DNA from 4 places in the Streptomyces sp. NPDC000348 genome. Region 3 is predicted to be linked to each of the others. Evidence: riboswitches for the same ligand, from Rfam matches in the RefSeq annotation. Region 3 holds a riboswitch; each other region holds the start of a gene.
The links. Region 3 has a riboswitch for cobalamin ahead of ACFY3N_RS00905 (ribonucleoside-diphosphate reductase subunit alpha). Riboswitches for the same ligand answer to the same signal wherever they lie in the genome.

Region 1 (2,188 bases), on a different contig from region 3:
GGCATCATCACCCTCGCCCTGGTGGCCGGCGGCACCCTCGCCCCCGACTCGGACCCGCCCCTGTGGGTCATCCTCTCGGCGGGCGTCGCCATCGCGCTCGGCACCTACCTCGGCGGCTGGCGCATCATCCGCACCATGGGCAAGGGCCTGACCGACCTCCAGCCGCAGCAGGGCTTCGCCGCCCAGACCAGCGCCGCGACGGTCATCCTGGCCTCCTCGCACCTCGGCTTCTCCCTCTCCACCACGCATTCCGTTTCCGGTTCCGTGATGGGCGCGGGCCTGGGCCGCAAGGGCGGTGTCGTCCGCTGGTCGACCGCCACCCGGATGTTCGTCGCCTGGGGTCTGACGCTGCCGGCGGCGGCCCTGGTCGCGGCGCTCGCCGAGTGGGTCTGCGGCTTCGGCGACTGGGGCACCGCCATCGTGGCCGTCTTCCTGGTCGCCTCCAGCGCCGCGATCTGGAAGATCTCCCGGCGCGAGGTCGTCGACCACACCAACGTCAACGACCACGGGGGTCCGGACGAGGAGCCGTCCGGCGTGGTGACGCAGGCGATGGCCGCGGTGACCCCGCCCCCGGCGGGCACCGTGAGCGAGGAACTCACGGCCACGATCACGGCCACCGCCGACCCGGCACCGCCGGCGAAGACCACCGTCTGACCGCGCCGACCCGGCACGAAGGAAGAAGAGCACCATGAAGATCGACTGGGCGGCCCTCGGTTCCGTCTTCGGCGTCAGCCTCGTAGTCACCGTGGCCCTGGTGGGCCTGTTCACCCTCGGCATCAACGGCCTGTCCCGCCAGGAGCGGGCCGCCGCGCAGGGCGGGTCCGCGGCCCTGGCGGTCGCCGCCGCCTACGCCTGCTTCGCGGCGTGCGCGGCGGCGGTGGGGTACGGGATCTACCTGATCATGGCCTGATCGCAGAACGTCTCCGTCCGGCGGGCGGTGCGGGAGCCCCGGCTCCCGCACCGCCCGCCCGCGTGTGCGGCACCCCCGCCCGCGGTTCACCCACCGGAGCCCCGCTGTGGGCCTCAGCACACTTCAGCCTCGCAGGTCAACGGCAGGTTGACGGCCCTTCCGGGGCCGTGGTGGACTGCCTCAGCCACTACGGCGGCAGGAGAGGAAGCCGGTGCGATTCCGGCGCGGTCCCGCCACTGTCACCGGGGTGAACACCCCGGGAGCCAGGAACTCTCACCGCCGGTCTCGTCGAACCAGGGCGTGGACACCCTGAGTGAGGACATAACGCCATGCGCGGCTGCCTGCCGAGGTCGATCAGCGACGCTCCGCCCCACCACGGGGCCCTCCTCTCCGGATCCTCGGCCGGCTGAGCCATGGGTGCCGATCGCGTGTTCGCGTACGGCGCCGCCGCCGGCCTCCTGGGCGACCTGCTGCTCGGCGACCCCCGCCGGGGACATCCGGTCGCCGCTTTCGGGCGGGCCGCGGCCGGCGTGGAACGGGTGCTGTGGCGGGACGACCGGGGCCGGGGCGCGGTGCACACCGCCGTCTGCGTCGGCGGGACCGTCGCGCTGGGAGGCCTGGCCGCACGCCTCGTGCGCTCCTCCCCCGCCGCCTCCGCCGCCCTGACCGGCGTCGCCACCTGGGCCGTCGTGGGCGGCACCTCGCTGGCCCGTGAGGCCCGCGCCATCGGGCGGGCGCTGGAGGCCGGGGACGTCGAGGCGGCGCGGGCGCGGCTGCCGCACCTGTGCGGCCGGGACCCGCAGGCGCTGGACGCCGACGGGATCGCCCGCGCGGTGGTCGAGTCCGTCGCCGAGAACACCTCCGACGCCGTGGTGGGCGCGCTGGTGTGGGGTGCCGTCGCCGGGGTGCCGGGCCTCCTCGGGTTCCGGGCCGTCAACACGCTGGACGCGATGGTCGGCCACAAGTCCCCGCGTTACCGCCGCTACGGCTGGGCCTCCGCCCGCCTCGACGACGTCGCCGGGTGGCCCGGGGCGCGGCTGACCGCCGTACTCGCCGCGCTCGCGGGACCGGACCCGCGCGGGGCCGTGCGGGCGTGGCGCGCGGACGCGGCGAAGCATCCGAGCCCCAACGCTGGGCCCGTCGAGGCGTCCTTCGCGGGCGCGCTCGGCGTACGGCTCGGCGGGACCCTCTCCTACGGCGGGCGGGTCGAGCACCGGCCCGTCCTCAACGGCGGCGGGCGTGCCGTCGCCGTGTCCGACATCGACCGGGCGGTACGGC
Region 2 (2,188 bases), on a different contig from region 3:
CCAGCCGGTGAGGACGTACGGCCCGGTGCCGACCGGCTCGGTGTTGAAGGACCCGGTGTTGGGGTCCTGTCCGCCCGCGATGTGCTCGGGGACGACGGGCAGCACCGTGCGGGCGGCGAAGGCCGCGTAGGGACGGTCGAGGGTGAAGACGACCTTGTCGTCGCCGTCGGCCCGGACCTCCTCGATGGCGTCCAGTTCGCTCCTGGCGGTGTTGTTGGTCCTGTCGTCCAGGACCGTGCGGTACGTGAAGACCACGTCGTCGGCGGTCAGCGGCTCGCCGTCGCTGAACCTCACGCCGTCGCGCAGGGTGTACGTGTAGGTGCGGCCGCCGTCCGTGATCTCGGGGAGCGCCTTCGCCAGGGCCGGCTTCAGCTTCATGTCGGCGTCCCGGGCGAGGAGCCCGTCGAAGATCTTCGAGTTGCCGTCCTTGCCGTAGCCGAGCAGGGGGCTGAGGGTGTCCGGTTCGGACGGGACCCCGATCACGACGGAGTCGGCGGACGCCCCGCCGTCCGCGCCGCCGTCGCCCGGTGCCGAGCAGGCGCTGACCGCACCGGCCATCGCGACCGCGGCGGCGGCACCCCGTATACGTCGGGTCGTCATCGAACCTCACATCCCTGTTGCCTGAAAATCGTTGTTGCATATTAATTGCAGCAAGGTACTGCCCAGGACGGCGGCCTCCCACTCCCCCGCCCCGGAGGGCGCCACCGCTCGTGTCAAGTGCGCAGATGTGCGCCGGGGTGCGAGCCGCCGGGCGCCGCCCGCGCGCCCCCGGCGGCCGCTTGTCACCGGACCGGAACGGGCACTACTGTCGCCACGCCTTGGTGACGGGAAATCGGTGCGATACCGGTGCGGCCCTCGCCACTGTGATCGGGAAGTCCGGCTCCAGTCCTCGCGGACGGCCACTGGGTCCTAGGGCCCTGGCGCCACATTCCCGTCTGCCGCGCGACGCCTGGCACGCACGCTCGCCACGTTGCCGAATCGCCCACGTGGCTCCGCCACGAGGGCGCTCCGGCGCCTTGCGATCGCACGCGCCAGACGCCGCGCGACCCGCCCTTCGGGCGGACGACGGGAATGTGACGCCAGGGCCCAGGGACCCGGGAAGGCGGAGCACGGGCGGTGGTACCCGTCAGCCAGGAGACCGGCCAAGGCGCGTCAACCATCCACGAGGTGCTGGAGAGGGTCTGCTGAGCCATGCACATTGCCGAGGGTTTTCTGCCTCCGGCGCACGCGGTCGCCTGGGGCGTCGCGTCGGCGCCGTTCGTCGTCCACGGAGCCCGGTCGCTCGTCCGTGACGTCAGGGAACATCCCGAGAGCACGCTGCTGCTGGGCGCGTCGGGAGCGTTCACGTTCGTCCTGTCCGCGCTGAAACTGCCGTCGGTCACGGGAAGTTGCTCCCATCCCACCGGCACGGGGCTCGGCGCGATCCTGTTCCGGCCGCCGGCCGTGGCGGTGCTGGGCACCATCACCCTGCTGTTCCAGGCGCTGCTGCTCGCCCACGGCGGGCTGACCACGCTCGGCGCCAACGTCTTCTCGATGGCGGTCGTCGGTCCCTGGGCCGGGTACGGCCTCTACCGGCTGCTGCGCCGCTTCGACGTGCCGCTGATGGTGGCGGTGTTCTTCGGCGCGTTCGTCGCCGACCTGTCGACGTACTGCGTGACGAGCGTGCAGCTGGCGCTCGCCTTCCCCGACCCGGGGAGCGGATTCCTCGGAGCCCTGGGCAAGTTCGGCTCCATCTTCGCCGTGACGCAGCTCCCGCTCGCGGTGAGCGAGGGGCTGCTGACCGTGCTGGTGACGCGCATGCTGGTGCAGTCGAGCAAGGGCGAGCTGACGCGGCTCGGGGTGCTGGTCGCCCCGGCGGCCGGACGGAAGCCGGCGGACTCCACCGGGGCGGTGGCCCGATGAGCCGCAACGCGAGGATCAACACGCTGCTGCTGGTGCTGGTGGCCGCGCTCGCCGTGCTCCCGCTGGTGTTCGGGCTCGGCGACCACAAGGAGGAACCGTTCACGGGCGCGGACGCCGAGGCCGAGACGGCGATCACCGAGATCGACCCGGAGTACGAGCCCTGGTTCTCACCGCTGTACGAACCGCCGTCCGGCGAGATCGAGTCGGCGCTCTTCGCCCTCCAGGCGGCGCTCGGCGCGGGCGTCCTCGCGTACTACTTCGGGCTGCGGCGCGGGCGGCGGCAGGG
Region 3 (2,188 bases):
GGCGGGCGTCCTCGCCGGTGTTGTCGCGCAGCTCCAGGAACTCCTCGATGTCGGAGTGCCAGGTCTCCAGGTAGACCGCCGCCGCGCCCTTGCGCCGGCCGCCCTGGTTCACGGCGGCGACCGAGGCGTCGAGCGTCTTCAGGAACGGGACGATGCCGTTGGAGTGGCCGTTGGTGCCGCGGATCAGCGAACCCCGGGCGCGGACGCGGGAGTAGGACAGGCCGATGCCGCCGGCGTGCTTCGAGAGGCGGGCGACCTGGTGGTAGCGGTCGTAGATCGAGTCCAGCTCGTCCTTGGGGGAGTCGAGGAGGTAGCAGGACGACATCTGCGGGTGCCGCGTGCCGGAGTTGAACAGCGTGGGGGAGGAGGGCAGGTAGTCCAGGCGGCTCATCAGCCCGTACAGCGCGGCGACCTCGTCCAGCGAGCGCACGCTGTCGTCCTCGGCGAGACCGGTGGCGACCCGCAGCAGGAAGTGCTGGGGCGTCTCGACGACCTTGCGGGTGACCGGGTGCCGCAGCAGGTAGCGGCTGTGCAGGGTGCGCAGGCCGAAGTAGCCGAAGCGGTCGTCGGCCCGGGGGTCGATCAGCGCGTCCAGGCGGGCCGCGTGGAGCCGGGCGAACTCGGCGGTCCGGTCGGCGATCAGACCCTCGCGGTGCCCGGTCGCGACGGACCCGGTGAACGAGGTGACGCCCTGTGAGGCGGCCTCGGCGCGGATGCCGATGGTCAGCAGCCGGGCGGCGAGCCGGGAGTAGGCCGGGTCCTCGGAGATGAGCCCGGCCGCCGCCTCGGTGGCCAGCTCCCGCAGCTCCGCGGTGATGTCGGAGCCCGCGGCGGCGGACCGGCCGCGCAGCGCGGCGGCGGCGACCCGGCCGGGGTCGGCGTCCGGCAGGTCGGCGGTCAGCTCGGTCAGGGTCCGCAGCAGCGCGGCACCGGGGCCGCCGCTCTCCTCGGTCGCGTCGATCGCTGAGGCCGGATCGGCTGGCGCGATGGTCACGTGGGGCTCTCCCTCGCTCGGCACGGGGCCTCGAAGAGGGCAGGGGGCAGCACACGAGCGCACGCGGCGCCGCGTCCACCGGCCCATTCCGCGAGGCCCGGACGTCCACGCACCCGGACCGGACGGCCGGGCGCACTGTCGGCAGGTCCTCGGACTGACGCCCGTGCACACGCGTGCGCGGGCATGGGTACACCGTTGCGGGACAGTTCCGGACTCACACCGGATTCCCCTGCGGCGACAGCGAGCATGAGCATACATCTTGTGCCGGGTGCCGCCGACAACCCCATATGTTGTGTCGCGGAGGTGTCAGAGCGTCAACTCGTAGGTGAGCAGAGTGATGTCGTCCAGGTCCGGCAGGGGGTTCCAGTCACGCTCCGGGCTGCGGGCGAAACCCAGCCGTTCGTAGATGCGATGGGCGGAGCGCATGGTGCGCTGGGTCGACAGCACGACCCGCACGCACCCCTCGACGGCCCGCGCCCGGTCGACGCAGGCACGCACCAGGGCCTCCCCGGCGCCCCGGCCCCGGCCCGCGCGGGCGACCGCGAGCATCCGGATCTCCGCCTCGCCCGGCCCCGCTATGTCGGCCATCGGCCCGGGGCCCGGCACGAAGGTCACCCCGCCCAGCACCGCCCCGTCCTCCACGGCGACCAGCACCTCGGCGGCCGTCGCCCGCTTCGCCACGTTCCGCAGCTCACCGAGGTACGCGTCGTTCTCCCCGAAGTCGAGCAGCCCGTCCAGCAGATAGGCCTGCGCGGTGATCTCACCGAGTTCCTCGTGCTCGCCGGGCTCCACCGGCCGGATGACGATGTCCATGGGGGGAGTCTGCCGGACGGGTACGACGACGGGCCGCCGGATTTCTCCGGCGGCCCGTCGCCCCGCGTCCCGGGCGTCAGTGGCTGCTGCCCGCGGTGGCCGGCGGAAGCTCCACCTGGACACCGGGGTCACCCGCGTCCGCCGTGTAGTCCTGCGGCTCGGTCTCGTCGACGCCCTCGGGCGCCTTCACGGCCCTCAGGACGAAGGTCAGGACGACCGTGACCAGGACGTTGATCACGAACGCGGTGAGGCCGATGTAGCCGATCTCGCCGATGCCCGGGATCTCCTCGGACGACCCGCCGAAGTGCTTCTGCGTCGGCGAGGCCACCCCGTACGCGGCGACCGTGCCGTAGACCATGCCGACCGCCCAGCCGCCGATCA
Region 4 (2,188 bases), on a different contig from region 3:
CTCCCACCCCGGCTGCCCGACCTGCCCGGCTTCGACCTCGCCGCCCGCTACGAACCGTTCAGTGAGGGTCTGCACATCGGCGGTGACTTCTACGACGCCTTCACCGCTCCCGACGGCCGCCACGTCCTGGTCCTCGGCGACGTCTGCGGCAAGGGCCCCGACGCGGCCGCCATCACCGGCCTGGTCCGCCACACCCTGTGGGCCGCCGCCCAGCACACCAGCAACCCCACCCACGTCCTCAGCCTGATCAACAACGCGCTGCGCCGCCAGAACACCCCCTTCTGCACCCTCATCTACGTAGTCATCGACACCACCCACACGCCCACCCGCCTCCGGATCGCCAGCGCCGGCCACCCCGCACCGCTCCTGCGCCGAGCGAACGGCGAGACCGCACCGCTGGAGACACGAGGCGCCCTGCTGGGCGTACTGGAGACGCCACGCCACCCGGTCACCGAAGCGGAACTGCGACCCGGCGACACCCTGGTGCTCTACACCGACGGCTTCACCGAGGGAGCCGGCGCCGCAGACCAGCGGACCCCGGAAGACCTCGCTGCCGTCGTCGCCTCCCTGCCGCCGACCGATGCGCCGATTCCCGCCGAGAACGTAGCCACCGCACTGATGGACGACGCCCACCGCTGGTGGGGCGAACGGCTGCGCGACGACCTCGCCGTTCTGACCCTGACCGCAACTGGCGACCCACGGCCCGCCCGGGGAGACCGCCGACACGAGCACCGGTGACGACACGGAAAGCCCTCCGACGACCGGCCCGGGACGCTGTCAGCCCTCGGCCGGGGTGAGGCGACGGCAGGTGCCCTCGACCCACTCACCGATCATTTCGGAATGAGGTTCGGAGCCGTCGCAAGCAGATGATGCCGCAGGGGAGTTGGAGCGGTCCGAGGCGGAGGTCGGCCCGTATCGCGCAGCGGGTCCGCAGGCGTTTGAACCGGTGGAGCCAGGCGACGGCGCTCGACGACCCACCCGGCCCTGTCCAGGCCGGACCCGTGGGCGGCGCCCTTGGGCGCGGTCTTCGGTGTGATGCCACGAGCGCTGAAATGATCAGTTGGTGCTGTGTCCCGTGACCGAGCGCACGAGCCGACCGTACGACGGACTTGATAGTCTCCATGGGCCAGTCGAGCCACACCCGAGGCCAGGGAATCCGGTGCGAATCCGGAACTGACGCGCAGCGGTGAGGGGGACGGGCGGGGCACGACGCCACTGGGAGACCGGGAAGGCGCCCCGACCGGACGAACCCGAGTCCGAAGACCTGCTGGCACCTTCGCGCCCCCGGCGCGGAGGGACGTCCGTAGGCCAGGCTCCGCGTACGAGCCCCGACCCCAGAGGCATGCCCGTGCTCCGTACCCCCGCCCTTCTCCGCACCCCGGCGCTTCTCCTCGCGTCCGCCCTGCTGCTCACCGCCTGCGGCTCCTCCGGCGACGACGATGCGAAGTCCGAGGAGACCTCCGCCGCCGGCTACCCGGTGACGTTGGACAACTGCGGTGACGAGGTCACTCTGAAGTCGGTGCCGAAGCGGGCCGTCTCCCTCAATCAGGGCACCACGGAGATTCTGCTCTCCCTGGGACTCGCCGACCGCATGGCCGGTACGGCGACCTGGACCGACCCGGTGATGAAGGGGCTGGGGAAGGCCAACGCGTCCGTGCCGCGTCTCGCCGACAACAACCCCTCCTTCGAGGAGGTCCTGGGCGCCGAACCCGACCTCGTCACCGCCTCGTTCGTCTCCACCCTCGGCAAGGGCGGGGTCGCCACCCGCGAGCAGTTCGAGAAGTTGGGCGTGCCCACGTACGTCTCGCCGTCCGATTGCTCCGAGGGCAAGGACAATGACAGCGGCGGTGACGGATCGCGCAGCGAACCGCTCACCCTCGACGCCGTCTACGGCGAGATACGCGACCTGGCCCGCGCGTTCGGCGTGCAGGAGCGCGGCGAGAAGCTCGTCGCCTCGCTGAAGAACCGGGTGAGCGCGGCCACCGCCGGACTGCACGCATCCGACGTCTCCCTCATGTACTGGTTCGCCAACTCCCAGTCGCCCTACCTCGCCGGCTGCTGTGGCGCACCCGGCGCCATCACCCGCGCCGTCGGTGCCGAGAACGCCTTCGCGGACACCCACGACGAATGGCCCCGGATCAACTGGGAGACCGTCGCCGAACGTGACCCCGACGTCATCGTGATCGGC

Region 1: linked by a shared signal. The riboswitch ahead of ACFY3N_RS13520 (cobalamin biosynthesis protein) and the one ahead of ACFY3N_RS00905 (ribonucleoside-diphosphate reductase subunit alpha) in region 3 are both predicted to bind cobalamin.
Region 2: linked by a shared signal. The riboswitch ahead of ACFY3N_RS09860 (energy-coupling factor ABC transporter permease) and the one ahead of ACFY3N_RS00905 (ribonucleoside-diphosphate reductase subunit alpha) in region 3 are both predicted to bind cobalamin.
Region 4: linked by a shared signal. The riboswitch ahead of ACFY3N_RS19905 (ABC transporter substrate-binding protein) and the one ahead of ACFY3N_RS00905 (ribonucleoside-diphosphate reductase subunit alpha) in region 3 are both predicted to bind cobalamin.

Annotation. Positions count from the first base shown of each region.
Region 1 covers NZ_JBIAZD010000005.1:378,997-381,184, reverse strand. The annotation lists gene ACFY3N_RS13530 (anion permease) at 1-654, shown strand, start outside; gene ACFY3N_RS13525 (hypothetical protein) at 689-910, shown strand; cobalamin riboswitch at 1,065-1,203, shown strand; gene ACFY3N_RS13520 (cobalamin biosynthesis protein) at 1,324-2,188, shown strand, end outside.
Region 2 covers NZ_JBIAZD010000004.1:38,768-40,955, reverse strand. The annotation lists gene ACFY3N_RS09865 (ABC transporter substrate-binding protein) at 1-600, opposite strand, end outside; cobalamin riboswitch at 803-1,162, shown strand; gene ACFY3N_RS09860 (energy-coupling factor ABC transporter permease) at 1,192-1,902, shown strand; gene ACFY3N_RS09855 (energy-coupling factor ABC transporter substrate-binding protein) at 1,899-2,188, shown strand, end outside.
Region 3 covers NZ_JBIAZD010000001.1:180,842-183,029, reverse strand. The annotation lists gene ACFY3N_RS00905 (ribonucleoside-diphosphate reductase subunit alpha) at 1-994, opposite strand, end outside; cobalamin riboswitch at 1,117-1,288, opposite strand; gene ACFY3N_RS00900 (GNAT family N-acetyltransferase) at 1,301-1,807, opposite strand; gene mctP (monocarboxylate uptake permease MctP) at 1,884-2,188, opposite strand, start outside.
Region 4 covers NZ_JBIAZD010000009.1:249,890-252,077, forward strand. The annotation lists gene ACFY3N_RS19895 (SpoIIE family protein phosphatase) at 1-738, shown strand, start outside; partial or broken gene ACFY3N_RS19900 (IS5/IS1182 family transposase) at 824-1,046, opposite strand; cobalamin riboswitch at 1,111-1,287, shown strand; gene ACFY3N_RS19905 (ABC transporter substrate-binding protein) at 1,343-2,188, shown strand, end outside.